One region of the Lysinibacillus sp. AR18-8 genome, then DNA from elsewhere that is predicted to be linked to it. Evidence: riboswitches for the same ligand, from Rfam matches in the RefSeq annotation. Region 1 holds a riboswitch; each other region holds the start of a gene.
The links. A riboswitch is a leader RNA that binds a small molecule or an ion and turns the genes downstream of it on or off. The one in region 1 is predicted to bind cobalamin.
Positions count from the first base shown of each region.

Region 2: another riboswitch for cobalamin. It lies ahead of nikA (nickel ABC transporter substrate-binding protein); the one in region 1 lies ahead of BFM98_RS06120 (hypothetical protein).
Region 3: another riboswitch for cobalamin. It lies ahead of BFM98_RS17100 (hypothetical protein); the one in region 1 lies ahead of BFM98_RS06120 (hypothetical protein).

Region 1 is NZ_MDGU01000006.1:290,562-298,983, forward strand. It holds gene BFM98_RS06115 (elongation factor G) at 1-1,023, shown strand, start outside; gene BFM98_RS06120 (hypothetical protein) at 1,160-1,915, opposite strand; cobalamin riboswitch at 2,142-2,325, opposite strand; gene BFM98_RS06125 (GNAT family N-acetyltransferase) at 2,571-3,338, shown strand; gene BFM98_RS06130 (PH domain-containing protein) at 3,501-3,881, opposite strand; gene BFM98_RS06135 (YhfM domain-containing protein) at 3,992-4,312, shown strand; gene BFM98_RS06140 (methyl-accepting chemotaxis protein) at 4,508-5,752, opposite strand; gene aspA (aspartate ammonia-lyase) at 5,912-7,330, opposite strand; gene BFM98_RS06150 (NAD(P)-dependent oxidoreductase) at 7,486-8,115, opposite strand; gene BFM98_RS06155 (Rrf2 family transcriptional regulator) at 8,186-8,422, opposite strand, start outside.
Region 2 is NZ_MDGU01000006.1:115,153-123,510, forward strand. It holds gene BFM98_RS05290 (SHOCT-like domain-containing protein) at 1-210, opposite strand, end outside; gene BFM98_RS05295 (DUF2089 domain-containing protein) at 223-588, opposite strand; gene BFM98_RS05300 (ABC transporter ATP-binding protein) at 779-1,585, opposite strand; gene BFM98_RS05305 (ABC transporter ATP-binding protein) at 1,595-2,365, opposite strand; gene BFM98_RS05310 (ABC transporter permease subunit) at 2,379-3,188, opposite strand; gene nikB (nickel ABC transporter permease) at 3,191-4,144, opposite strand; gene nikA (nickel ABC transporter substrate-binding protein) at 4,216-5,832, opposite strand; cobalamin riboswitch at 5,982-6,173, opposite strand; gene metE (5-methyltetrahydropteroyltriglutamate--homocysteine S-methyltransferase) at 6,321-8,358, opposite strand, start outside.
Region 3 is NZ_MDGU01000023.1:164,158-172,579, reverse strand. It holds gene BFM98_RS17140 (arsenic transporter) at 1-150, opposite strand, end outside; gene BFM98_RS17135 (YebC/PmpR family DNA-binding transcriptional regulator) at 215-934, opposite strand; gene BFM98_RS17130 (low molecular weight protein-tyrosine-phosphatase) at 1,136-1,597, opposite strand; gene BFM98_RS17125 (lysophospholipid acyltransferase family protein) at 1,658-2,260, opposite strand; gene BFM98_RS17120 (putative RNA methyltransferase) at 2,340-3,173, opposite strand; gene BFM98_RS17115 (MATE family efflux transporter) at 3,176-4,543, opposite strand; gene BFM98_RS17110 (tyrosine-protein phosphatase) at 4,678-5,445, opposite strand; gene BFM98_RS17105 (ABC transporter substrate-binding protein) at 5,591-6,541, opposite strand; gene BFM98_RS17100 (hypothetical protein) at 6,525-7,082, opposite strand; cobalamin riboswitch at 7,241-7,438, opposite strand; gene BFM98_RS17095 (glutathione peroxidase) at 7,563-8,108, opposite strand; gene BFM98_RS17090 (hypothetical protein) at 8,189-8,422, opposite strand, start outside.

The sequences.
Region 1 (8,422 bases):
AAAGGACTGAGCCAGGCAAACATTGGGGATCGAATCGGTACAACGATGCTATCACAGCCCTATGAACTTGTCCCAACCTTACAGGCAAAGGTTCAATATGAGGGTGATCAGCATATCAAGGAAGTGCTACAGATTTTCCGGTTACTCGAAGCAGAAGAGCCGTCCTTGCGTGTGGTCTGGCAGGAAAAATTTCAGGAAATCCATGTGCATATTATGGGTGCCATTCAATTGGAGGTCCTGACAGAGGTATTAATGACGCGTTTTTCATTAGCTGTCTCCTTTGGTGAGCCGCAAATTTTATACATGGAAACCATTGAAACGACCGTAACGGGCTATGGTCATTTCGAGCCCCTCAAGCATTATGCAGAAGTTCATTTATTAATGGAGCCAAATCCACGTGGAACAGGTAATACCTTCACCAATGCCTGTCATGCCGATCATTTATCTGTAGGCAATCAGCGCCTTGTTGAAAAGCATCTGTTTGAGCGTGACCATCATGGGCTACTAACAGGCTTCCCTGTAACAGATATTCATTTTACACTTCTAACAGGTCGCGGGCACAATGAACATACATCGGGGGGAGATTTCCGTGAAGCCAGTTTCCGTGCCCTGCGTCAGGGGCTGGAGCAGGCACAAAATGTCCTACTTGAACCCTATTATCGCTTTAAAATGAAAGCTTCAAATGACTTTATCAGTCGTATGATGACTGATATTCAGCAAGCAGCTGGCACGTTCGATGACCCGATTTTATCCGAAACGGATGTTATCCTAACAGGTCGTGCACCTGTTGCCACTTTAATGAGCTACAGCACAACCTTTGCCGCCTATACAAATGGGAAAGGTGCACTCACACTCCAATTTGATGGCTATGATGTGTGCCATAATACAGAGGATGTGATTGCACAGATTGGCTACGATAAAAATGCCGACCCTGAGTATAGTTCCTCTAGTATCTTTTGTGCTAAGGGCAAAGGATATTCGGTTCCATGGCAAGAAGCACAGGCAGCCATGCATTGCCTGTAGGGTGGGCACTTCTGGTATTTCCTCGGCTTCCACGGGTATCCATCGCTCTAGCGCGGGTATTTCTTGCTTGGGCATCAATATATCTCTACCCTGCCATAAGATATTACAAGCCCTCCAAAAAATGGAGGGCTTGTTTTTATAGTGCACCGACAGCTTTCTTTGTTGGATTGTCCAACAAATATGCGGGTTCAACTATTACATAGTCATGCTTGTTCGTAAAATCAATTAGTACCTTACCAGGTTGACTTTTTAATAGTTGTAGATGATCAATTAATTGCAGTAAAAGCTCGTGACCGTTGCCACGTGGATGCCAGTTGAAATGATAATCATTTAACGCTTGCACCGCTTCAATAAATTGGGCATATTCCTGCTGCACAAATGCAATGAGTTTGTCATGATGAGATGCTAAATCATATAAATATGTTTCGTAAAAGCGCATGACAATCGAGCATAATAAGTCATTGACACGAGCGGCACTTAAAACAGGCTTTGGCTCCAATGATAGACGGTCGAGGTTGGGCTTTGCGCGTGTAGAATCAATGCGCGTAATTAAGTGATACGCTTCTCCGTTGACCTCATAGACAATCGGATTGGTCGGCATGTACATCATAAAACTATTCGTCTTTGTTTTTAGTTCATCTGCTATGGCTGCTTTCGCTAAAAGATGACCGTCCACATCCCCATTTTGTATCCAAATAATTTCTTTATTATATAAGATTTGCTCAAAGAAGCGATCATTGCGAATCAGCTTCGTTGCTAATAATTGATCGATCAGAGACTCGACCACCATTCTTGTTTTCGCTTTCTTGGCAACTTCTGTTCGTGGTTGCTTACAAATGTTCAGATCTTCATAAGGCGTTTCCAACGTTGTCGTTACATGAATATTTGTCATACGTGCATCCCCTTTGCGTACATATTTTCAAAACAAAAAGGACTCCCTACTTTTGAGGAAATCCTTCATTTTATCTTCTTTCATCACACAATGCCAAACAAACCCTAAGTATGTGTGAACGAGTTCGATTGTGAACCCTTTCATTTACTATGGGCGTTTGACGTACTGTGACGAACAGAGCATTCTGTTTTGTCAACATGCCACCTCCTATTCCTCGTAGGTTTATGGTGTGTACTCGTAACAGGCAGGTATCCTGACTCATGATCATCGCTTCTTTTCTCCTTCCCGTCCAAAGACAGTGGATACTGAAAAGTCGCTCACATTTACAGTTGCGGGACAGTGTCGGATTTGCACCGACTTCCCTTTTAAGCAAATTGCACGCAATTTGCACCTATTACTACACGCTATTCAGTTGTCAAAGGAATGAGTATATGCACATTCCTATTAGATTACTAAAATCAATTGTAAAGTAGTGTTTTTCTAAAGTCAAATATCACAATATTTTCCAAACTACTAATCATCCTTGCTTTTCGTGCCTGATTGTTTTCTGAAAATTATGGGAGGATATAAAAACGGTGAACTCAGTATTTTTAATCTTTCAATGACTCTATAATAAAAGATAGTGCGCACTACTAATAGTGAAAGGATGAAAGATATGAAAGCAAGTCAACAATTAGTGACGAGTAATTTAGAGGAAAAAATGAAACTATTTACTCAAGCTGTTTCTGGACAAATTATAGAGGAAGCTCATTTTGTCATAGCCAATACAAATATTCCAACTGATACATTTAATTTGCTAGTAGTGAAATCGCCTATGATTCATAAGGAAAATCATCTTAAACAAAGGATTAATCATTTCATTGTTAATAAACTTCCTTTCAACACGTGGGTGGATGCCAACTATCTAAGCGATGATTGGATACAGCTGATAAAAGACTGCAATTTACAGGAAGCTGAACGAAATATGATGATGAAGCTTGACCATACACTTCACACAGGTCCACGAATTTCCAATCATCTTACCATCACAGAAGTAAGCAACAAGGAAGAGCTTCTACAATATAAGGAAGTTTTTCTAAGTTTATTTGGAGAAACAGCAGAAAGAGAAGCATTAGAAACTTATTTTCATAAATTCTCACAGGAAAAGTTAGCATCAAATGCTCGAATGTTTATTGGCTGTTTAAAGGAAATACCTATCGCTACGGGATTATTAATAGACAGTAAACATAGCTATGGGATTTATGATGTGATGACAAAAGATGCGTATAGGGGCAAGGGGTATGGCAGTGAGATGTTTCAATTCCTACTCAGTCAAACAATTGATAAGCGAAAGCCCGTAGTCTTACAGGCATCAGAGGATGGAAAGAATATATACAAACGCTTCGGGTTTAAAGAAGTTGGAGAAATGATTGTCTTTGAATAAGACTTCGGCAAGGCGTTCTTATTTACGCTTATCAGTATTTTCGAGCCTACCGTAATCATGAAGCCGACTTAAAATCCCTTACGCCGTCCTCTTCTGGCACGACAAAAAAGCCTCGCATATTTGCGGGCTTTTGGTTGTGCACATGTACTATTAGCACCTTCATTACGTCCCCAACACATACTGTGCTAAGACGCTTTGCACCTTATAAATATTTGTCGCCTTATTGAAGTTTTTTTGAATCGGTAATGGACTGCCAGACACCCATATTTTAAGCTCTGCATCTAAATCAAATGTTCCAGCTGTTTCGACTGAAAAATGAACGATATTTTTATAGGGAATGGAATGATACTCTGTTTTCTTGCCAGTCACTCCTTGCTTATCAATGAGGATCAATCGTTTATTGGTAAAAATAAACGTGTCTCTAATAATTTTATAGGCGTTCTTGACTGTCTCGTTTGGAATTAATAAATTATGGACCTCCTCCTGTAGTTTTTCTAAATTCACCTCGCTTGCATTGCCGATCAATCCATCAAATAAGCCCACTATCTGTCCCCTTTCACTCTCGTTTATTTAATGTATTACAAAGAAGTGAGAGCTACGACAGGAAATGGTGGTATTATTTAGCCTATAAAGGGGGTGAGTGGTTGCGAATAATGATAGCTGCCTTAGTGTCTCTACTAGCCGTTGTTTTACTAGGATGTAATGAAAAACCAGATGAAGAATTAGCTAAGGTCAGCATTTCTATTGGTGCTAAATTTAACAAGGTGAACACTGATTTTTTTAAAGAATATACGGATGAAGAATCACTTACACTATTCCAACAAGCCATTGCAACAGCTGTCAAAGACGAGGGTATTGTCAATATGGCTTCGCCAGAATATGATGTACAAATAGTGGATAAGGCAGGAAACAAATATGGCTATCATCTTTGGTTAGGTGATAAAGGTCAAAACAGTAGTTTGATGCATGTCTAGGATACGCATACGATCTACACACTATCTGAGGAGTTCACTGGGAAACTAATTGCGCTGGTTCGACCATAAAAACACTTTCCATGTATTCTAGGAAAGTGTTTTTATGGTCAATTAGTGCCATTGTGCGGCTTTTCGTAGTATTGATGAAAAGGCTTATTTAGGGCTTAAAAACCTAGCAACATACCTTTTCATTGCCTAAACCTGAAACTGGTTAGTTAACTTTTGTAAGTTATCCGCTTGGACACTTAAATCCTGTGTGACATGATTAACTGCTTGCATTGAGGCTGTTTGCTCATCCATTGAATGTAAAACAGCTTCTGTATAATTCGATAGCTTGCCCATGCCAGCTGCGATGGTTGTCACAGTGGATGCCACTTCATTGGCGCTACTTGAAAGCTGCTCAGCTGTCGTCGAAATATCCTCCAGCTGACTTGTCATCTGACTAACATGCTGTGAAATTGTGCCAAATGATTTTGTCGCTTCGTCAATGACATACACTCCTTGTTGAACATTTTTCAAATCAGCTTCTACTGATGAGGCTACTTGTTTTGTATCACTTTCTATTCCTACAACTAAATCCACAATTTGCGTAGCAGAGTGCTTTGATTGTTCTGCTAATTGACGCACTTCTTCAGCTACAACGGCAAAGCCTTTACCATGCTCCCCAGCGCGTGCTGCTTCTATGGCCGCATTTAATGCTAGTAGATTTGTTTGATCTGTAATGGTAGTAATCATATCTGTCATTGATTTAATATCTGACATTTTAAGGGATAATTGCTGCATCAATCCACTTGTTTTTTCTGTTGAAGAGGAAATAAATTGCATTTGCTCTTTTGCCACATGTAAAATATTTGCACCATTTCCTGCTATCTCGCTAGCATCTTTCGCATGCACAAACACATCTTGTGTGGCTACTGTAATTCGCTCAATGCCATCAACGGTTTCTTGCATAGATTTAGCACTATCATTAGCCGATTGTGCTGCTTGCTTCAAGCCCTCTGACGTCTTCTCCATTTGTTGATCTACTTCTTCCACAGCAAGCGTAATTTCATTCGTACTCGCAGATAATTCCTCGATGCTTGCCGATAAATCTGTAGAGCTGTGCGCAATTTTTTGTGTCATTGTTCGTAATTGTTCCTGCATCTCTAAAAAGGATTGTGCTAGTTGAGAAATTTCATCATTATCACGAACCTCAATGACAACGGTATCTAATTGACCTGCCGTAATTCCTTGTGCAGCCTCTGTGATTTGTTTGATAGGCTGTATCACTTTGTAGTGGACATACACTGTGTAAGATAGTGTAATAGCGATGCCTACAATCGTTAACACGGTAGAAAACCAATCTAATGTCGTTACATTGGCTAAATCGATAAATAAAATAACGATCATTAAAACATTTAAAACGGAAAAGCCAAGTAAACTCTTTTTTCGTAAACTCATTACAAATTCCCCCAACTAAAATATGTCTTCCATACCATTATTATAGTTGAATAATCCTAAAATACATAAGGATACGCTCTATTTTATATGAGAAAAGGTCTACAAAAAAAGACTATAGACAGCCTTTTAGGGCATGTCTACAGTCCATCATTGCTCGTTTTATTTTAATTTCATGATACTAGAACCCGCAATACCTGGGTGTGTCATTTCATATGGATCTAAAATCAAGTCTAATTGTTCTTTTGTTAGGACGCCTTCTTCAATGCAAAGCTCACGAATTGAACGACCTGTTAAAATAGCTTCACGTGCTAGACGAGCAGCTACTTCATAACCGATGTGAGGGTTAACTGCTGTTAGCACGCCTACACTTTTTTCTACATATTCTTTCATGCGCTCTTCATTTGCTTCAATATCTTTTAAGCAGTTTTCTGTAAACGCACGGAATACATTATTCATAATGCTAATCGATTGGATTAGGTTGAACACTAATACAGGCTCCATTACGTTTAATTCTAATTGACCAGCTTCCGATGCTAGAGAAATTGTATGGTCATTCCCAATTACTTGGAAGGCTACTTGATTCAGCACCTCAGGCATAACTGGGTTAACTTTACCTGGCATAATTGAAGAACCTGGTTGACGAGCTGGTAACAGGATTTCTCCTAAGCCTGCGCGAGGACCAGAAGCCATTAAACGCAAGTCATTAGCAATTTTAGACATATTAATCATACAGATTTTTAAAGCGCCTGATACTTCTGTGTAGGCATCTGTATTTTGTGTTGCATCCACTAAATGCGTTGCACCTTTTAATGGTAAACCAGAAATTTCAGCAAGATGCTCATCAACAGATTTAATGTAGTCTGGGAAGGCATTTAAGCCTGTTCCGACAGCCGTTGCACCCATGTTCACATCATATAAATTCGGGCGAGTTTGACGAATGCGTACGATGTCACGGTTGATAACGAGGCAATAAGCTTCAAACTCTTGTCCTAAGCGGATTGGCACGGCATCCTGTAAATGCGTACGTCCCATTTTAATGACATGAGCAAATTGCTCTGCTTTTTGATGGAAAACGGATTGCATATAATCCATCGTTACTAATAATTCATCTATTAAATTTAACACAGCGATATGAATAGCTGTTGGGAAAGCATCATTTGTTGATTGTGACATATTGACATGACTGTTTGGGCTTACTGTGTGATAGTCACCTTTTTCTTTCCCTAAAATTTCTAGGGCACGGTTAGCGATGACTTCATTGGCATTCATATTGATGGATGTACCTGCACCACCTTGAATTGGGTCTACAATAAATTCAGCATCCCATTTGCCATCAATCACTTCTTGCGCTGCTTCGACAATTGCCTCACCAATTTCTTTTGATAATAGGTGTACTTCCATATTACTTAATGCAGCTGCCTTTTTCACAATCCCCATTGCTTTAATAAGTGAAGAGTGAATTGTGTAGCCTGTAATTGGGAAGTTTTCCGTAGCACGTAGTGTTTGAATTCCGTAATACGCCTCTGCTGGTAATACGCGCTCACCTAAAAAATCTTTTTCTATTCGTTGTGTTGACATTATTGTCGTCTCCTTTTATGTAATACTCACACTTGATAGTAGCTAATAAAAGTCGTATTGTAAACAGTCATTTTTCTGTAAACGAAAAAAATCCTTCAAAAAAGCAAAAAAATCACAAAAAACCGAGCGCATTTCCTACGCTCGGTTGCATTTTATTATTTATTTGACGTTACTGTGAAACGGCTATTAACGTGCTGTGGGTTTTCTAATTCATCGACGACAGCCACTGCGTAATCTGCATAGCTGACATAGCTTTCCCCCGCGCCATTTACTAATAAGTGGTCGACTCCTGCTGTATAGTGACCTGTACGTGGTCCTTCTGGATCGAAAAATGCAGATGGACTAATAAATGTCCAAGTAATGGATGATTGTTGTAAATCCTGTAGGTTTTGTCCTTGATTTTGCGCTGTTGCTAAATACATGGCTGGGAAATCTGGTGTATCCATCACACGTACTTTTTTCTCTGGGTCCACAAATAGACTGCCCGCTCCCCCTACAACCACTAATTTTGTAGGAATACCTTGGAAAATCGAGATCAAATGACGACCAGCTTTGACATGTAAATCTTCTTGTCCAGCTGGAGCACCGAATGCATTGACAACGACATCGAAGCCTTTTACATCATCTTGCGTCACATCAAACACATCTTTTTCAATTACTGGAATAGCAGCTGTCACTTTTGCTGCTGAACGAACGATGGCTGTGACCTCATGACCACGTTGTACCGCTTCCTCTACTATTTTTTGTCCAGCTTTTCCTGTTGCACCAATTACGGCAATTTTCATGATTTATTCCTCCTAAGGTTTAGTTGTAACCATTTTAGTTACAGGTTAGATACAAGAAGACCATCTCCGTCTAAGTACGAAGCTGATCTAGCACATCCTGTAGCGTCTGTGCTTGTAATTGCTCTTCCATTGCCAGCCACACAGATGTATAGACACCCTCTAATGTATGCTTGATTTTTTGACCTACTGCACACGCTGGATTGGGCTCATCATGAATGGCAAATAGCTGCTCTGGCCCATCAATTGCCTGATAAATCGCTAGCAGTGTTAAATCCTTTGGCTCTACTAATAGCTCATAGCCAGCCAT
Region 2 (8,358 bases), 180 kb from region 1:
AAGTTTAATTGGTAAATTTACCGTGACATTATCATTTTCGGTGGATACAACACGGACCTTTAACGTTTTATCTAAATACTTTGTTTTTTCCACAAATTTATTCTCTGATTCTTCTTTCTGTTGTAGCACTTGAATCAGCTCTGATCCTTTATCCGCATCAATTTTGCCCTCTTGAATCATCGTTAACACTTTTGTAATTTCCTCTTTCATGGTCGTTCCTCCCTATTCGTCTTTTAAGAGCTTTATGGCTTCATCTGTTGTGATTTCGCCATTTTCAAGCATGCTTACAATTTTTTTCTCATCTACTTCATTTTTCTTCTTTTGAGCATAGCCAAGGGATGAAATAATATCATTTAGCTTGCCTCGAACTGTTGGATACGAAACCCCCAGTTCCTTTTCAACCTCTTTAATATTTCCTCGGCAGGTTAAAAATACTTCCACAAAATGAAGCTGATCCTGTGATAAGGATGCTAGCTTCGACAATTCAAACTCATTTTCAATGGTCGTGTGACAATGAGAACACTGTAACTTCGTAATTTTTAATGTTTTACTGCAGACAGGACAATTTGTGATTACTTGATAAGCCATAGTGAACTCCTTCCTTTAAGTTAAGCTGATTATATAATAAAGAAATTAAAGATGTAAATAATAAAATTAATAATTTTAATTAAAAAATAAATAAAATTAATATCTCGATTAATTTTATTTATTTTTGTTTCTATATTGCTTTAAAAATTAAGAAAACGCCATTTTTAATTTCTCAAAATGGCGTTTCTGTTTAATTGGGTCTATCCTTCTTTTTTCTTTCCCGCGGGTGTGATGGCAAAATTGCATTGTATAACGCTTGTGAAGCGGGGTGCTGATATGTCCCATCCTTGCCTATCTCCTCCACTAGCTGACCATGCTGCATCACAAGGATGCGATCTGACATAAAACGTGTGGCCTGTAAATCATGTGAAATGAATAGATAAGCAAGCTGTAGCTCTTTTTGAAGTCTTTGCAGTAGCTCTATAATCGTCTTTTGCAAAATCATATCAAGACTACTAATGGCCTCATCTAAAACAATCAGTTTCGGCTTTAATGCAAGAGCTCTAGCAATGTTGACTCGTTGCTGCTGTCCCCCACTTAGCTGTGAGGGATAGTTTTGAGCCATTGCCCACTCTAACTCTACACAGTCTAGTAATTCCCTTACTTTCTGTTGTCGCTCTGCTTTGCTAAAATGCTCGAAATTCAAAAACGGTTCTTCGAGTATTTCGAAAATCGTCTGTTTTGGATTAAATGAATGATAACTATTTTGAAAAACAGCCTGTAAATTTCTTCGTATCATTTTTTTCTCTTTGCTGGGTGCTTCGTATAAATTGACACCTTGAAAGATCAGCTCTCCGTTTGTTGGTCGTTCAATCCCTAAAATAATGCGCCCTAATGTGCTTTTTCCAGAACCACTTTGACCGACGATGCCAAGACATTCTCCTTCCTGAAGTGAAAATGTCACATTCTCTAATACAGGGGCTTCCTGTCCTCGTTTGAATAGAAATGGTCTTTGCGCATAGTATTTCTCAATATTTTTTACTTCTAGTAGCGTCATTTTATCACCTCATAGCATTCTCGCTTGTAAAAGTTTCTTGGTATAGGGATGCTGAGGCGCATCAAAAAAATCAAAAACATTTGCTTGCTCAACGATTTCTCCTTGATACATCACAGCCACATCGTCCGCAAGCTCAGCAATGACACCTAAATCATGCGTGACAAGGAGTATGGTAGCATCTGTTTCTGAGCGAATTTGATTAAATAGTGTTAATACTTGTTTCTGATTGATGGTATCCAGAGCAGTCGTAGGCTCGTCTGCGATGTAGAGGGAGGCCTGTATCGCCATTGACAGAGCAATCATCACTCGCTGTAGCATGCCTCCACTTAACTGGAAAGGATAGTAGGACAAGAGCTGCTCTGGCTGAGGTAAATGAACTTTTTTCAAAGCATCAAGGGCGATCTGTCTCATTTCTTTTTTTGTAAGCTTAAAGTGTGCTTTTAATGTTTCTCGAAAATGACTTTCAATCGTTTGAATATGATCAAATGCAGCGGATGGGTTTTGCAAAATCATCGAAAGATGTCTGCCACGATAAGCTCTCCATTTAGCAGCTGAAACGTTTAATAAATTTTCTTGTAGATAGAGTACTTCCCCTTGGCTGACATGGGCAAAGGACGGTAATGTTTGCATGATGGCATGGCAAAGCATGGACTTGCCACTGCCACTTTCCCCGATAATTCCTAGGACTCGCCCTTTATAAGCTGTCAGGTTGATAGAGGTTAATATATTTTTCTCCCCTATTTTGACTGTGAGGTCTATCACTTCTAAAACTTTCTCCATAACTTCCCCTTTCCTAGTCAAGCCTTTTTAAACGATTTGCTAATTGATTAAACAATAACACAACAAGGATGATGGCAAGTCCTGGATAAAGCATTAATTCAGGATGCTGTCTCATGTATTGCTTTCCTTCATTGATCATCATGCCCCATTCTGGAATCGGTGCCTGCACCCCAAGTCCGATAAAGGAAAAGCCTGCAATTTCTAAAATCACCTTCCCGATATCTAATGCGACAATCGTGACAATAGATGGCAATAGATTGGGTATATAATGGCGTCTAATTAATTGGATACCTGTAGTGCCCGTTATCCTAGCAGCTTGAACAAAGTCTTTCTCATTGATGCCAATAAACAAACCTCGGATCATTCTTGCATAATAAATAAGCTGTGTGAAAATGAGCGCTATTAAAACATTTTTTAAGCTAGGACCTAATATACCTAACAGCCCAAATGCAAGTACGAGTGTCGGAAAGGCTAATAAAATATCACATAATCGAATAAAAAGAAAATCAATTAATCCTCTTTTCAACGCTACAAAAGCACCCAGTAGGATAGCTAAAACAATAGCGACTAGCTGAATGATGAGCGCTGCACCTAAAGAATAACGAATACCTAAAAGAAGGCGTGACAAGATACACCTTCCTAAATGATCTGTACCTAATGGATAGTCCCAAGACGGGACTGAAAATTTCTTAGCAATATCGACAGCAAAAGGGTCGTGTGGCATTAAAATTGGCGCAAACAGTCCTAATAAGCCAGTAATGACAAGGAGGAATAGACTGATTAATCCTGTTAAGTTGCCACTTTTTGTTCGTACAAATTTCATTTTTAATCTCTCCTACCCTTCATCATTAGATGAGGGTCCAATAAACGATGCAATATATCTGTACATAAATTGGCAAGCACATAGATAACCGCAATAATTAACACATAGCATTGTACAACTGGATAATCCCTGTTCATAATGGATTCTATTAAGTACCTGCCGAGTCCGGGCCAGCTAAAAACCTGCTCCACAATCACGGCTCCACCTAAAAGATTGCCAAGGGTCATGCCTAGCAAGGAAGTCAAGGGAATAGCAGCATTTCGCAAAACATGACGGATAAGAATCACGGAGCTTTTTAATCCTCTTAGCCGTGCATATTGAACATATTGCTGCTGTAATTCTTCTAGGATGGTTGAACGGATAAGCTGAACGAATAATCCAATTGTTGGTAACGCCAGTGAGAAGGCGGGTAAAACTAAATGAGCAGGTGTGCCCTTCCCGTTTGTCGGAAAGAGTCCTAATTTTAAGCTAAATAAATAGAGTAATAGGAAACCTAACCAAAAGGCTGGAATCGACACACTCAATATGCTAAAGAATCGTATGATTTTATCGATGATGGTGTGCTTATACAATGCGCTTATTACTCCGAATGGAATACTTAGCCCTAAAATGAGGATAAACGCAGCAATAGCTAATTCAATGGTTGCGGGTAATTTCACGAATAGTTCATGTGCCACAGGTAATTTACTAACAAAAGATGTTCCAAAATCTAGCTGGATTACGCCCTTTCCCCATAGCAAATATTGAAGAAAAAACGACTTGTCCGTTCCCAGTTCCTCACGTAATGCCTGAATGGCTTCCTCTGTTGGCGCAACCCTTGCCAAACGTAGTATGACTTCAGCAGGCTCTACAGGAACAAAACGAATAAATACAAAGGTTAGGATGGAAACGCCTAATAAGACAAAGGGCAATGTTAAAATTCTTTTTAAACAAAAGATCCATGTTGATTCATACATGCTGTCACTTCCTACTCAATCCTATGATAAAGAGAGAGCTGTCTCTGCTAGACACACTCTCTCCTCCACTTTTATTTTTCTTTAGCCATTTGTGCATAAGGTATATCATATTCAGATGCACGTGGTGCAAAATCCTTTAGAGATGGTTGATAAATCACATTATTTGTTTCGTAAGAAATAGGGTAAAAGAGTGCCTGGTCATGAAACATCGTTAAAATATTCGTGTAAAGCTGCACGCGTTCCTGTTCATCTGTTCCTACTAATAATTGGTGAATTTTCGTATCGATTTCTTTGGCGTTTGCTAGGCCTAATTTCGCCTCGTACACACCACTAGCATTTGGTGTAGCTGATTCATTTGCAAAGCTATGTGGATCTGTAGGTGGTCCATTGGTACGCCAGAAATTAATATCCACCTGGTCATCCATCAATTTTTGAAGACCGACCATTACATCTGCCCCTTCTAAATTCAACTGAACGCCAATTTTTGCGAGTTCACCTTGCATTAATTCTGCCATTGGTTTTTGAATCGCATCGGATGCAATGTAAATCAAATCTAAAGACAACAGCTGTCCGTTTTTTGAACGAATTTTTTCACCCTTAGGTAATAACCACCCTGCCTCATCTAGCAATTGTTGGGCTTTTTCTGGATTGTATACAATAGGTGCTAAATCTATATTGGCATAAGGAATCGCATCCCAGAACAATGTGTTCGCTACTTTTTCCGTACCATGTGTAATACTGTCGACCATTTGTTCCTTATTAATAGCATATTGAATGGCTTGACGTACCTTTAGCTCAGATAATGGACCAGATTGTGTATTGAATAGCAGTGCTTTCGTAGATAAAGGCTCAGAGGTAGCAGTTTTGTATTTGCCACTGTCTTTTAAATACGTATAGTTATCTAAACTAATAATGCCACGCCCATAAATTAAATCTAATTCTTCGTTTTCAAATGCTAATGAAATAGATTCTGAGTCAGGAATAATTTTTACTTTTATTTGTTCAACTAGTGGTTTTTCTCCCCAATAGTTTTCATTGCGACTAAATAATGCATATTCGTCCTTTTTGTATTCAGTTAATACCCAAGGGCCTGTTCCAATCGGTGCTTTGATAGAATCTTGCGTCATATCATCCTTTGGGAATCCGTTATCCCCTAAAAAACGGAAAGGTCTGACGAAGGCAAGTTCGTTTAAGACTGGATAATAAGGCTCATCCAATTGCAGACGAATTGTAAAATCATCTACTTTTACAACCTCTTTCATGTGGTTAACCATGCCCATCCAAGAATGCATGTCTCGATTCGCTAAAACGGCGTCAAAGTTACGAATGACATTATCTGCATTAAATGCAGTGCCGTCTGAATATTTCACGTCTTTTCTTAGATGGAAAGTATACGAAGTTTTATCCTCAGAGATGTCCCAGCTTTCGGCGAGCTTAGGCGTAACAGTACCATCATCATTGTATTCCACCAAGGATTCATAAACCATTGCTTGGGCAGTCATTTGATTCGGTAAATATGTATGAGGATTCAATGGACCGACATCTAATGGCCAGCCAATCGTTATTATTTTTTCATCTGTTTGGTTTGCTGAGGTCTTTTCCTTTTCTTCATCCGTGCCTGTACAGCCAGCAAGTAAACTGAACGTCAGGACAAGCAGGAAAGGAAGTAAATACTTTGTCAATCTCATTTTCTGTCTCCTATCTCTATTCGTAGTACAAATACATCTACTTGTTGAAGAAGAGAAGGCATAAAAAAACCTTATTCTAAAAAAGAATAAGGACAGAAAAACCCACGATGAGCAAGTCTCCATCCATCTCCCTATCTTTCGTAGATCATCAATGAATCTTCTTACAAGCAGGCATTCTGGCTCATGAATCATCATTTTGTTTCACCTTCCCAAGTACTCCTCAGTGGTATTTGAAACAAAACTCCTCATTTACAGCTGCGGGACAGCATGGGATTTTCACCCATTTTCCTTTTAATTGAATGAAAGACGATTTCACTCAAACTTGTAATGATTGCTATGAAATTAGTAATAAACATAACATGCTCGCATGTTCACGTCAATTTTACTTTCTGAAGATAATATATATATCGACGTAACATATAAAGACTAGGGATTTACCCTAGTCTTCGTTATTGGAGAGTAGATGTGGTAGATTAAAAATCATTTCGTTAGCTTGATGTAGATTGCTGTACAGCTTGACGCAACGTTTTAGTAGCAGCAACCATATTCGCTAAAGCTGCAACGGTTTCATCTTCTTTTCTCGTTTTTAAGCCACAATCTGGATTCACCCAGAATTGATAACGGTCCAGCACCTGTAGACTATCTTTCATAATAGCGAGCATTTCATCCTCGCTTGGTACACGAGGGCTATGAATATCATAGACGCCTAAGCCAATTCCTTTTTTATAGGGCTGTGCTTGTAGTGAGGTAATAAGTTCCCCATGACTTCGTGATGTTTCTATGGAAATCACATCTGCATCTAGTGCGCTAATTGGTTCGATGAAATCATTAAACTCGCAGTAACACATATGTGTATGGATTTGTGTTTCATCTTTGACACTAGATGTCGCAAGCTTAAAGGAATTGACAGCCCACTCTAAGTAAGCCCCCCATTCCTCCTTTCTAAGCGGTAAACCTTCTCTTAACGCTGGCTCGTCCACTTGAATAATTGATATACCTGCGTTTTCTAGTGCTTCCACCTCTTTACGGAGTGCTAATGCAATTTGATAAGCGACATCTTTACGGGACAAATCATCTCGCACAAAGGACCAATTTAATATTGTTACTGGCCCTGTCAGCATGCCTTTTACAAATCGCTTCGTTAGGCTTTGGGCATAGGCGGATTCTTTTACGGTAATTGGTGAAGCCCATGCAACATCTCCATAAATGATCGGAGGCTTCACACAGCGTGATCCATATGAAACAACCCACGCTTTCTCTGTAAAGGCAAAGCCAGTCAGCTTTTCACCGAAATATTCGACCATATCTGTACGCTCAAATTCACCATGAACAAGTACATCGATATCTAATTCCTCTTGTATGGAGATCCAGCGCTTTGTTTCGTCTTCTAAAAATGTTTCATAGGCTTCATTCGATAATTGATTCTTTCGCCACGCATTACGATTTCTTTTCACTTCATCTGATTGCGGGAAGCTACCGATTGTAGTTGTTGGAAACAGCGGTAATCCTAAGGCTTGTTGTTGGATCGTTTGTCGCTTCGTAAAATTACTGTGTCGTTCAAAATCTTGCTTTGTCACAGTTTGAACGGCTTGATGAATTAACTTATTTTGGCGGATTGGATGATTTTTTAGAGCCTCAATCGCCTTCATACTTTCTGAAAAATTATGTTGTAAGGAACCATCTTTATCTCGTCTATATTTAGTCAGCCCCGTGATTTCTACGATTTTCTCATCTGCGAAGGCCAGAGACTGCTTTAAAACAGGGTCAAGTTCATTTTCAAGAGAGGTTGTGATTGGAACGTGCTGTAGGTTACTTGATGGTTGAATCCATAGTTCAGCAGCATGACTTAGCTGTTCAATGGCTTGAATTGTCGCATTGACCTCCGCCAGGTTTGAACGCCAAATATCACGGCCATTCACTACCCCTATTCCTAATACTTTATCCTGCGGGAAACCAAATTGACGAAGTGACGCCATATTTCCTTTATAGCCATGAACAAAGTCCAAACCGAATCCTTGAACAGGCAATGTACTTAATGCTTCATAGGCACTTAAAGCTTCGAAATAAGTCTGTAGCATTATTTTAGCCTCAGGAACGGCAGTGGCTAACTGGTCATACATTTCTTTCACCAGCTTTATCTCTGCTGGATCAAGTGTTAAGACGAGGGATGGCTCTTCTAGCTGAATCCAAGTGGCACCTGCATCCACTAATTCTTTTAATACCTGCGTATAGAGTGGTAATAAAGCTAATAAGTACTCAACCTGTGTTAATTTGTTGTAGCCTTTCGTTAACTTATAAAATGTATAGGGACCAATTAGTGTCGGCTTCGCAATGATACCGAAAGTTTCCTTCGCCTCTAAAAAGTCGGCTAACACTTTATTTTCTGTTAGTTGTAAGGCTTGTCCCTCATACTCTGGAACAATGTAGTGATAATTTGTATTAAACCATTTTGTCATTTCACTAGCTACGGCTGTTTTGTCTCCTCTTGCTACACTGAAGTAGGTATGAAAATCGACTTTACCACCT
Region 3 (8,422 bases), on a different contig from region 1:
CTCTAACACATCATGCCAGGTTACTACACCTATTAATAGCGCAATAGCTGCTCCTATACAGGCTGACCAGCCAATTGATAGTTTTCGTGGTTGCACTATGACAAAAAATAATGTGACTAAAAATAAAATAATGGCTAAAGCAGTCTGCATCGTTTTCCTCCCTAATTAAAAACCAGTAGCTTAAATGCTACTGGTTTACTCATTTTGTTAATATTTATTCGCCTAAATCTGCATTGTGGAAAACATTTTGTACATCTTCTAAATCTTCTAATGCATCAATTAGTTTTTCAAACTTCGCTACATCGTCGCCAGTTAAAGTCACTTCTGTTTGAGGCAACATAGAAAGCTCTGCTACTGTAAATTCTTCTACGCCCGCAGCCTTTAATGCTTCTTGTGTCGCAAAGAATTGGTCTGGCTCTGCATAAATAATTACCGCTTCTTCCTCTTCTAGAATATCGCGAGCATCAATATCAGCTTCCATTAAAATCTCTAGTACTTCATCAGCAGTTTTACCTTCTAAGCCAATAACTGCTGTTGAATCGAACATATAAGCTACAGATCCACTGACACCCATATTGCCGTTATTTTTACCAAATGCTGCACGTACATCTGATGCTGTACGATTTACATTGTTTGTTAAAGCATCCACGATAATCATTGTGCCGGCTGGTCCAAAGCCTTCATAACGTAATTCATCAAAGCTTTCATCACCGCCACCTTTTGCTTTATCAATGGCTTTTTCTATAATATGTTTTGGAACACTGTATGTTTTTGCGCGTTCAAGCACTACTTTAAGTGCACGGTTTGACTCTGGATCTGGTTCGCCTGATTTAGCTGCCACATAAATTTCTCGCCCAAATTTTGCATTAATACGGCTTGTGCTTTGATCTTTAGACGCTTTCTTTTCTTTAATATTGTTCCACTTACGCCCCATTGTTTCCACTCTCTTTCAAAAGATAAATTTATAAAAATAATAGATACACAGTTGTATATCTGTAAATGGTAATTAAATACTTATCGTATCTTTACTCTGCAAATAATAACACAATGATGCTTACAAAGCTAGATATACCAATGTTTAAGGTAGCATTTTTCTAAAAAAATGGCTGTTAAAATTTACGATTTTAGCGCCATCTTACAACAGCTCTTGTTTAATTTTTGCTAGCAATGCCCGACAGCCTTCTTGCACCAATTCATAGGTTTCCTGAAAATCACCTGTATAATAAGGATCCGGGACATCCTTACGATGCGCTGTTAAATCTAAAAAACGAAAAATCTTTGGCGAGTTTGGATTGCCTAGTATTGTGCGGATATTACGAATATTGCTTTCATCCATTCCAATAATATAAGCAAACTTTTCAAAATCAGACTTTTGTAATTGTCGACCTTGCATATCTATTGTAGAAATACCATATTCCCTAAGCTTATCCTGTGTACCTCTATGTGGAGGTTCGCCAATATGCCATGAACTAGTAGCAGCGGAATCCACTTCAATTTTATCTTCTAAATGCTCTTTCTTCACCATGTCGCGCATGACCGCCTCAGCCATGGGTGAGCGACAGATATTACCTAAACATACGAAAAGTACTCGAATCATTTTATTTTCCTCCTACAACAAAGCACTCAAAATCAATTTGATTCTGAGTGCCGTTTGCTTTTATTTTACGGGAATACGTTTCTGTAGTTCTTCTGTTAGAGCAACTAATTCATGCTCAAGGTGTTGAGTAAACTGCTCACGACCTTCTTTACCCTTGCCTGTTACATAAAAAGGCTCACCATAAATTAAATAGCCTTTGCCTCGCTTCATTACATCACCCACATTACGTGCACCAACATAAGCAGCTGGAACAATTTGCGCCTTTGCCAACTGTGCAATGGTAATAGCCCCTTGTTTTAAATCTGTTCCTTCTGCACTACGTGTCCCAGAGGGGAAAATCCCTACAATTTTACCTTCCTTCAATAACTGCGAAGGAATTTTAATCACGCTTGGTCCAGGATTATCACGGTCTACCGGAAAAGCATTTAAATGCTTAACAAGCCAGCCAAGCCCTTTCATTTCAAATAATTGCTTCTTCGCCATAAAGTGAATTTCACGAGGGTACATGGCTACACCAAGGTTTAAAATATCCACATAGCCAGTATGTGTACAAGCTATAATAAACCCACCCTCTTTCGGCAAGTTTTCTTCTCCGTATACACGAGCCTTTGAACCCATTAATTTTAATATTACTTTGACAACATTTGCTGCTAGTTTATACACTGTTACATTCCTACCTTATTCAATAGTTATTCCCATTGTAATCGAAAATACCAGTATACTGCAATTGCAGGTGACCAACTTAAACCTTCCCTACTAATAGATCCACATCAATCGTGATTTCATTTAGTTCAGCGGCTGTTTGTTCTGCTTTATGCCAACCCATTGGTGTCATCTCTAATAGAGCGGGTACTAGCTCTTCTGAAAGCGGTAAAGTATAAGTTACACGTTCTACGTTTACCTCACAAAAACTTTCTTGAAAACGAGCTACAATTTGTTCATTAGAATAAGTTTCCTTGTTTGAATCTGCATATAATTGAGCACGCAATTCCCGCAAATAACCACTTTGCGGTACAACCTTCACAAGACAGCCATTCGGTGTAAGAAGTCGTTTAAACTCCTCATAATTTGCTGGTGATAGTATATTTAAAATGGCATCGAAACTCGCTTGAGCAAATGGACTTTTAGCTAAATCCCCTACACACCAAATTTGTTGAGGATAATGACGTGCTGCAGCCAAAATGCCCTCCTTCGCTATGTCAATTCCAACGCCAATACCATGATCTCTATCATTCATAATGCGAGCTAAATGTGAGCCCTCTCCACAACCAGTATCGAGCACCGTTTTTGCAGAGCTTATAAGCTCACCGATTCGGGCTTCTACAGCATCATAAATCCCACTATCAATAACAGCCTTGCGGGATTCAAAAAGGCTCTTACTATATTTAGAAGCGGCGTTATGTGTCAGCATATTGACATAGCCTTGTTTCGCAATATCAAAGGAATGGTTAGAAGTACAAACCAATCTCCCCTGCTCATAGACATGCATTGATTGCTGACAGATTGGACAAGCAAAAAGGGTGATATGTTGATCCATTAATGCCGCCCCGATAGCACGTTTCGATAATGCGCCCATTTCTATGCCTCCTTCTTATCGTTCGGTGATACAAGAGCATAACGCTCCCATTTACGACTTTTCCATCTAAAGTATACGATAATTGCCCGCACCCATTCATCTGCTGAAATGGCTAGCCAAATTCCGACCAAGCCCCAATCCAATACAAAGACAAATAAATAGCCAAGCGGCAGGCTCATGCAAACCATTGATAGAAAACCAATTTTCACAGGGAATCTAGCATCCCCAGAAGCGCGTAAAGAGTTAATGACAACGATATTCATTGTGCGACCAGTCTCTAGCAAAATACTTAATGCTAACACGGATGCCCCAATTTTAATGACTTCTGGATTATCAGTAAATACCTGCATAAGTGGCTTACGGAATAGCGTAACGACTGCGACCATAATAATCGTAAAAGCAAATGCTGCACGAACACTTTTCCATAGCTGATGATACGCCTCATCTTTTTCTCCTGCACCTACATGACGACCAATAATAATGGCTGTTCCTGTACCAATGGCAATTGCAAATAAATACGTAAACATCGAAATATTCATAGCATATTGTCGTGCTGCTAGTGTTTCTGCTCCTAAGTAAGTCGCATAATATAAAAAGATGATTTGGCAAAATTGATAAAGTACCTGTTCAAACGCAGATGGTAAACCAATGTTTAGTATTTTTCTCACATATTCCTTTGAATACTCAAAATAATATTGTAACTTTACGCGCACTTCCATTACCTGATACAGCAACCAGAAAAATACTAGGACAGCTAATCCGCGACTAATGACAGAGGAAATAGCCGCTCCTTTCACACCAAGCTCTGGTAAACCTAAATTCCCAAAAATAAGACCGTAGTTTAGCACAACATGTAAGACGTTCATGCCAAGCGAAACGTACATAGTTTGTTTTGTCCAACCATGTACACGAATAATTGCAGCGAGTGCATTAATAATAGCCTGTAGGAAAATAAAACTCCCAATGATGGCTAAGTAACTTTGTGCATAGTGGAGTACTTCTCCCTGCAAGTTCATCATTGTCATTAAATGTCTCGCAAAGAAGAAAAATAAAATACTCATTAAAAGCCCAACGACCAAATTCATCGTGACCGCTAACGCCGAGATCTTGGCCGCTTCAAAAAAGCGTTTGGAGCCTAAATACTGAGAAACAACAATAGATGCACCATTGCCCACTACCTCCAGAATCAAGATGGCAATATGGATATATTGATTGGCTGCACCTACTCCTGATACAGCATTATCTGATAAAGCACTGAGCATAAAAGTATCGGCTAGTCCCATCAACATAAATAGAAAAACTTCTAAGAAGATTGGCCATGTTAAATGGAATAGACTTAACTTATTTGTCTCTTTAATTGTGTCTGCCAATACTTTCACTTCTCCTATTTTTTCTTAAAAATCTATTGTATCTTATCACAAATATTCAGACTGTAAAGAGATTTATAGGAAGACAGCGCTTCCACATAAAAAATCCCTTTCACATCGTGTGAAAGGGCTCATTTTTAAATTAAGCAATAAGATTGTAATTGCTCTCGTTTTTCAATTGTTAGGCCAAATTCCTGCTCTAAAAACCCAGTCTTAGAACCATAGCGACGATCCATCGCATCCAATGCTGCTTGTAAATAGTCTTCACGGGCGGACATTAATGCATAAAATTGCTGTAGTTCTTGCTCATTATACTGATGCTGAATAGCCTGAGCCATTCGTTCTACCATTGGACGTAAATGTATATTAGTATCTAAATAATCCTCCATGATAGTCTCCTCAGGTACATCTAAAGCTAGTAAAATAAGTGCTCCTCCAATACCCGTTCGGTCCTTACCAACTGCGCAATGATGTACAAGACCTAGATTATTAGGATTTTGAATCGTTTGCATTAACTCTTTAAATGAAAGATTGTTAAAAGGCATTTGTGCATAAAAATCCCGAAACATCTCAGGGCTTACCACTTTATAGAAATCTCTACCACCAGCATTGGTTGGCATTTCAAAAGCATGATTACCCTTCGCTGGGATTTGTATATATTGAGCATGCGAGAACACTGGGTTAGGATTATGATACGCCTCATTGTTATCGCGATAATCAAAAATGGTTTTAATCCCTAACGTTTCAAATAGCTCTTTATCCGCCAGTGTCATTTTTCCAAGGGCAGCTGAGCGGTAAAATAAACCGTTCTTTACCCTACGCCCATCTTTTGTTTTATATCCACCCATGTCTCGGAAATTATAGACTGCTTCAAATGGAATTATCTTTGTCTCTAATTGCTCCAATCACTACACCTCCTAAGATTATCAAGCATACTTACTTTTATTTTAAAGAACAAACTACATTAATTCCAATTTTCACGCTAGGTAATAATTTAAACCACATAAAAAATGCTAGCTGAATGGCTGACAGCTAGCATGGAAATATTTCTTATTTAAATAACTCTGGGTACACAGCCTTCGCTACTAATTCTACAGCTTCACCAATACGCGGACCAGGTCGATTAGAGATATCTGTATCAATGGACAATACCGCTTTGTTTTGAATAGCTTTCACAGTATTCCAACCATCTCGTCCAAGAATTTCTCCTATTGGATCTTCTGTATAGTTTACTGTTGTTAAAATAACATCTGGATTTTTCGCAATAACATCTTCCTCATTCACTTTTGCCCAGCTATTCAAGTCAGAAAAAACATTATTAACATTAGCTGCATCTAATATTTCTTGCTGGAAAGTGCTAGAGCCTGCTGTATATATGTCTGGCTTAGGGCTAACCTCTAAATAAACATTTTTCGGCGTTTTGACATCCTTCACCTTCGTTTGTACTTCAGCAATTTTCGCTTTAATCTCTTCGTTTAATTTATTTCCTTTATCAGCAACATCCATCACAGCAGCAATTTGTTCGATATCTCCATAAACATCGTCGAAAGTAGTCGCAGATTGAATAACAAACACTTTAATTCCTGCGTCCTCAAGCGGCTTTAGGGCATCCTTATCACCGATTGTATAAGCAATGACAACATCTGGCTTTAACGCTATAATTCTTTCACTGTTAAAGTTCGTAGTATCAGAGACACGTTCAATTTTTTGTGCTTCCTCTGGGTAAGTATCGTACTCAGTTGCTCCTACAATTTTATCGCCAACACCTAAAGCAAACAAAATTTCAGTATTACTTGGTTGTAAAGATACAACTGTTTTTGGTACTTCATTAAACGCTATTTCCACTCCACGGTCATCTGTCACTTTATAGCTTGTTTTCTCTGCTTGTTGTGTATCTTGCGAAGCATCTTTATTTTTTGTATCTTCAGCAGTGCCACAGCCTGCTAATACCAGTGCAAGTAAGAACACTGATAGCCATTGGAAATTAAATACTTTTTTCATTGTTATTCTCCTTTTTCTTTTTCATTGGGTAGGATTTACTAATAAACGGTATTTCCGCTATTCCAGCTTGCTGATTCATAAAAACAGCCATGACAAAACATACATTAGCTAATAAACCAAGGTAATCGAAAAGAATAGCTGGAACCTCTCGTTCTTCTGATACTTTGTGTAAAGTACGATATGATTTTTTTGCCTCACTGCGACAAAGATGTAAGGCTGCAGCAGCCTCTGTTCCTTGAGGTAAAACAAAACTTTGAATCTCTTCCTTCACATGGCGAACGTAAAAATCATAACGTTCACTTAACCAAGATAAATCCTCTTCAGTTACTGCTAATTTCCCACGTACTGAGCCATTCACATGATAAGCCATAGGTAACATAAGCAATAAATCCTCAGCAACAACTTGAACATCCTCTTTTTTTACCGCAGCTAATGCAACTCCTAGATGTGTTGTCAGGCTATCTGTTCGAATTTCAAAATCGACCGTTGAAGCTTTCTCACGCATAAATGGATAACAAGAATAACGGGCATCTTTTTTCACTTGCTTCCCCCCTATTTTCTATAATGAAAAATTCTTATTTGAAAGGCATAAAAAAGTCGCTCCTTTTTGCAAAGGAACGACAAAAATAACATAATGAGCCATCAAACTAGACAAAGCCTATGTATTTGCCGTATATCCTCCTAGCTTCCGAGAAGTTTTTATACGTTCAAATAAAGGTCGGTCTCCTGGCTTGTACAGTTCGTCACATGAAACGAATGTGTTATAAAGGACCTTCCCATCTTCTTTGAGACAGTGGTAAATCTTTATAATGGCTGCACTTACAGTTGCGGAAACAGCTCCGGTTTTTCACCGGATTCCCGATTATGCTAATTAGCACCTTTATTCTGCAAGAATATTTCATTTGTAAAGCAGTTTATCATATATGCTTCAGAAAAAATAGCTGTACACAGTTTTAAAATATAGCATTATTTCTACTTGAAGAGAAAACCCTAACAAATTTTTACATTATTAAGAAATTTACTATAATAGTGTTTCAATTGCTTTTTCAATATCGAGCTGTGAATCTGTTGGTTCAAAGCGTGCGACGGTCTTACCATTAGCATCTACTAGAAATTTTGTAAAGTTCCAGCGAATATTACGACCATCTAAAAAGCTTGGGGCAAGTTGAACAATTGCTTCTGCCAACATTTTCTCCTGCATACTTGCCTTCCCAAACTCTCGGTAATCCACTTCATGCTTTAAATAATTAAAGAGTGGATGGGTAGCCTCTCCATTTACCTGTACAAGCTCAAAAATCGGGAATGTGACCCCATAGTTTACCTTGCATAGATGCTTAGTTTCCTCCCCATCTTCAGGATTTTGATGGCCAAATTGATCACAAGGGAATCCAAGAACTACAAAATTCTCTTTTCCATATTTATCATACATTTTCTGTAAGTCTTCAAATTGATATGTAAATCGGCATTGGTTTGCCGTGTTAACAATTAACATTGTTTTTCCACGATATGTTTCCATCGATAAAATTTCGCCATTAGGCTTCCGAACTAGATAATTATAAATGCTCATGCATAATCCCCTTTTTTCATTCATTATAGTTGACTATTCTATCGTTCATCAAAGAATTTGCACAAAAAAACACCACCTCGCTACTTTGAACGGATGGCTGACTTATACTTCTTTTTATATTTAGCATCTTGTTCTTCATTAATTAAACGATGGGCAATATCTAATAATTTCGAGTCATTTGTTTGATCATATAACTTTTTAAATGACATAATAATATCCTGACGAATAAGAGATGGCTGTTTTTCATCTATACATGTTTGAAATCTTTTAGCTAGATACGATACAACCAAATCTCTTTGTACTGGACCCGCCTG